One region of the Pectobacterium versatile genome, then DNA from elsewhere that is predicted to be linked to it. Evidence: predicted binding sites of a transcription regulator. Region 1 holds the regulator's gene; the other holds the start of a gene.
The links. The regulator CRP, encoded in region 1, controls carbon source genes, mostly activating them, when cyclic AMP is high. The targets are predictions, from matches to a motif close to ATGTGANNNNNNTCACAT.
Positions count from the first base shown of each region.

Region 2: a site for CRP is predicted at 1,209-1,226, ahead of EIP93_RS18700 (iron-containing alcohol dehydrogenase). Genes of this name have one in related genera too.

Region 1 covers NZ_CP034276.1:4,457,023-4,459,229, reverse strand. The annotation lists gene argD (bifunctional acetylornithine/succinyldiaminopimelate transaminase) at 1-743, shown strand, start outside; gene crp (cAMP-activated global transcriptional regulator CRP) at 886-1,518, opposite strand; gene EIP93_RS20230 (OsmC family protein) at 1,892-2,207, shown strand, end outside.
Region 2 covers NZ_CP034276.1:4,126,234-4,128,440, reverse strand. The annotation lists gene EIP93_RS18700 (iron-containing alcohol dehydrogenase) at 1-1,048, opposite strand, end outside; gene dtnK (D-threonate kinase) at 1,285-2,207, shown strand, end outside.

The sequences.
Region 1 (2,207 bases):
GGCCTAAGCCTGCGGACATTGTCCATGTTCCCTTCAACGATCTGGCTGCGGTAAAAGCGGTGATGGACGATCACACCTGTGCGGTCGTGCTGGAGCCGATTCAAGGCGAGGGCGGAATTACGCCTGCGACGCCTGAGTTTTTACAAGGTGTGCGCGATCTGTGCGATCAACACAAAGCGCTGCTGGTATTTGATGAAGTGCAGAGTGGGATGGGGCGTACCGGTAAATTATTCAGCTACATGCACTACGGTATTACGCCGGATATTCTCACAACGGCTAAAGCATTGGGCGGCGGGTTCCCGATTAGCGCGATGCTGACGACGGAAGAGATCGCATCAGCCATGACGGTTGGGGTACACGGCACGACCTATGGCGGCAACCCGTTGGCCTGTGCGGTGGCGGAAGCCGCGCTGGATATCATTAACACGCCGGACGTGTTGTCGGGCGTGGCGGATCGTCACGATCGCTTTGTCAGTGAGCTTGAGAAAATCAATCAGCAGTACGGTGTATTCGAACAGGTTCGCGGTATGGGGCTGCTGCTGGGTGCAGAACTGAAACCGCAATGGCACGGTCGCGCGGGCGAGTTCCTGGCTGCCGCAACGGCTCAGGGGCTTATGGTACTGATGGCTGGGCCTAACGTGATCCGCTTTGTACCGTCTTTGATCATTGATGAAGACGATATTGCGCAGGGGATGGCGAAGTTCGCCAAAGCCGTCGCGCAGGTCGTTAACGCAGCAAACTGATTAGACATAAAAAAACGTAGGGAACGTTTTTCAACGTTGCGTTAGCAACGGCCCGAAGGGTGGCGAGCAGGAAGCTCGCCATAAAAAAAGCGTGAGGCCGAGGCTTCACGCTTTTTTATTGGTAGGGTACAGCGACAGGGGTTTAGCGAGTGCCGTAAACGACAATCGTTTTACCGTGTGCAGAGATCAGGTTCTGGTCTTCTAACATTTTCAGAATGCGGCCCACGGTTTCACGCGAGCAGCCAACGATTTGCCCAATTTCCTGACGGGTAATTTTAATTTGCATGCCATCTGGATGCGTCATGGCATCAGGTTGTTTGGCCAGGTTGAGTAGGGTTTGGGCAATACGGCCGGTCACATCAAGGAAGGCGAGGTTGCCGACTTTCTCAGAGGTAACCTGAAGTCTGCTTGCCATTTGCGCAGACAGACGCATGAGAATATCCGGGTTAACCTGGATGAGCTGGCGGAATTTTTTATAGGAAATTTCAGCCACTTCACAAGCGGTTTTTGCCCGAACCCAGGCACTGCGTTCCTGACCTTCTTCAAACAGGCCGAGCTCGCCGATAAAATCGCCCTGATTGAGGTAGGAGAGGATCATTTCCTTGCCTTCTTCATCTTTGATTAGCACTGCGACAGAGCCTTTCACGATGTAGTAAAGCGTTTCTGCTTTTTCACCTTGGTGAATCAGCGTGCTCTTCGATGGATACTTGTGAATATGACAATGGGAAAGGAACCATTCGAGAGTTGGGTCTGTTTGCGGTTTGCCGAGAACCATTCGCTATCATCCTCTGTTGTAATTCACTGCGCAAATTACAGGGGTCAGAGTTCCCTGTACGGCGTGTTTAACTGCTAAAAAATAAAATTCAGTCTAGGCAGAATGACGTCAGGGAATATACTGGAACCACTGTACCCTTGATTTTCCGGTTGCTGCCTTGCCGCATCGTAAACGTGGCTGGGTATATCTGGCCACGTAATCATCTTCTTCGTTTCTGGGTTTGTCCAGAAAAGGTCTATTCTATTTTCGTTTTAACACAGCTTTAAGGATGTGTCTTGTGTTGTCTCGCTTCAGCATGACAAAGCTCTGATTAACGCTGGTTTTTGTACAGTAACGATATAAATTTTCAAAAAATTTTTAGTGGAGAGGCATCATGCAGGCTCGGGTAAAATGGGTTGAAGGCTTAACGTTTTTGGGCGAATCCGCATCAGGGCATCAGATATTGATGGACGGCAATTCTGGCGATAAAGCGCCCAGTCCGATGGAAATGGTATTGATGTCCGTAGGAGGATGCAGCGCGATTGACGTGGTGTCGATTCTGCAAAAAGGTCGCAACGATGTGGCGGATTGTGAGGTGAAATTAACGTCAGAGCGTCGGTCTGACGCGCCGCGTTTATTTACCCACATCAATCTGCATTTTATCGTGACGGGAAAAGGACTGACTGACAAAGTTGTTGAGCGAGCTGTCG
Region 2 (2,207 bases), 330 kb from region 1:
CATCAACCAGGTACGGCAGGTGGTCTTTTTCCACACCGAGCTGCTGTAAGGTGTTAGGCAGATTGAGTCGTTTAACCAATTCGCTGAAGTAGGTCACCAGCGCCTGCGCTTTTTCCGCCGTGCTGAGCGTCAGATCGGCATCCGGCAGCAGGTCATACGCCTGTGCGAATTTGTCCTGTGCGGCGTCCTGCACGAAACGCATGCAAGGGGCGAGTAGGATGGCGTTCGCTACACCGTGTGGGATGTGGTACTTGCCGCCCAGCGGGTAAGACATGGCGTGAACCAGATGCGTACCGGAGTGGGCAATAGCGGCACCGCCGTAATAGGACGCCCACAGCATGTTCAGCTTGGCTTCCATATTGCTCGGCTCGCGCACGGAGGTTTCGAGGTTGGCAAACAGCTTTTTCAGGCCAATCAGCGCGTAGTTGTCGCTGACTGGGTTGGCGATCGTCGAGGTGAAGCACTCGATCAGGTGGCAGAGTGCATCGATACCGGTTGAAGCGGCGATATGCGACGGCATGCTGATGGTCAGCTCCGGCACCAGCGCAACGTAATCCGGCAGCATCACTGGCGTAATAATACCGACTTTGGTCTCTTTTTCTGGGATCGCCAAAATGGCATTCGGTGTGGCTTCTGAGCCAGTTCCTGCGGTGGTCGGGATCAACAGTGATGTGGTGCGGCGAGTCGGCTTCTCTCCTGCCAGCAGGCTATCCAGCGTGACGGTGTCATCGCCCGCGCACAGCACAGAAAGTAGTTTGGCAACATCCAGTACGCTGCCGCCGCCTACGCCGATGACCAGATCGGTTTGGATTTGATTGAGCTGGCTCAGTATCTGGGCGACGTCGTGCTGGCTTGGTTCGGCAGGAACATGATCAACCAACAGAACCTGCGGAACGGCTTGCTTAACTTGTGCGATCAGCGCCTGAACGTCAGGCAGCCCGACGATGTTTTTGTCGGTGACAAATAAAACGTGCTGTTTCCCTGCCAACAGGTGACTAATGTCCTGAAGTACCCGGTAACCGCTGAGGATAGTGCTATTGATGTTCATGCTTATTACCTTGCCTTTTCTCTTTCGCCAGAGCGTTGTCGCTATGATGATAATGGTTGCGATGGTGATTACTTTCAGTCAAATAGCGTGGTTATCATCACGCAGAAACGCCATTTGCCACATCGTGGTGATAATTTATAGGTGAAATTCCTTTTAAATAATTTGATATTGCTCACATATAATCAAATGTGATTCAATATAATCATTATCAGGTAATCATGAACCGGGGATGAGGTATGTCAAACGTGCAGCAATCAGCAGAACAGGTATTAGTAGTCGCTGATGACTTTACGGGTGCCAATGATTCGGGCGTCGGTCTGGCGCAGCATGGCGCGCGGGTTAGCGTCGTATTTGACGTTAATAAACTGCATGCGGATTTACTGGGTGATGCGGTGGTGATCAACACCGATAGCCGTGCGGCGCGTGACGACGTGGCGTCTCAACGTACCGCAGAAGCGGTTACAGCCTGGCAGGCTGCTGGCGGACAAGGCTGGATTATTAAGAAGATTGACTCGACGCTACGTGGGAATCTGGGGGCGGAAGTGGCTGCTGCGCTGTCTGCGGCAGGCGTGCCCGTCGCGCTGATTGCTGCCGCGTCCCCGACGCTGGGGCGCGTGACCCGCAAAGGTGAAGTCTGGGTGAATGGGCGCCTGCTTACCGATACAGAATTTGCTAGCGACCCAAAAACACCGGTGGCTTCGGCGTCTATCGCTGCCCGTCTGGCAGAGCAAACCGCTTTATCCGTGGCGGAAATACACCTTGATGACGTCCGCCAGGACAATTTAGCCGACCGTTTGCAGCAACTGGCGGACGAGGGCGTACGTCTGATTATTCTTGATACCGACGAGCAGGACGATCTGACACATATCGTTCACGCCGCCAGAACGTTGCCATTTCGCCCCTTGCTGGTTGGCTCGGCAGGCCTGAGCGAAGCGCTGGCGAATACGCAGAATTTTACGCGTAAGACCGAAAGGCCGCTGCTGGCTGTCGTCGGGTCGATGAGCGATATTGCTCAAAAACAGATTGCGGCCGTCAGACTGCGCGGTGATGTCACGCTGGTTGAGATTGATATCAACGCACTCTTTTCACTCGACTCGTCCACCGTCATGGCATCTCAGTGTCAGGACGCGGTGAAGGCGCTGATGAACGGTAATCACTG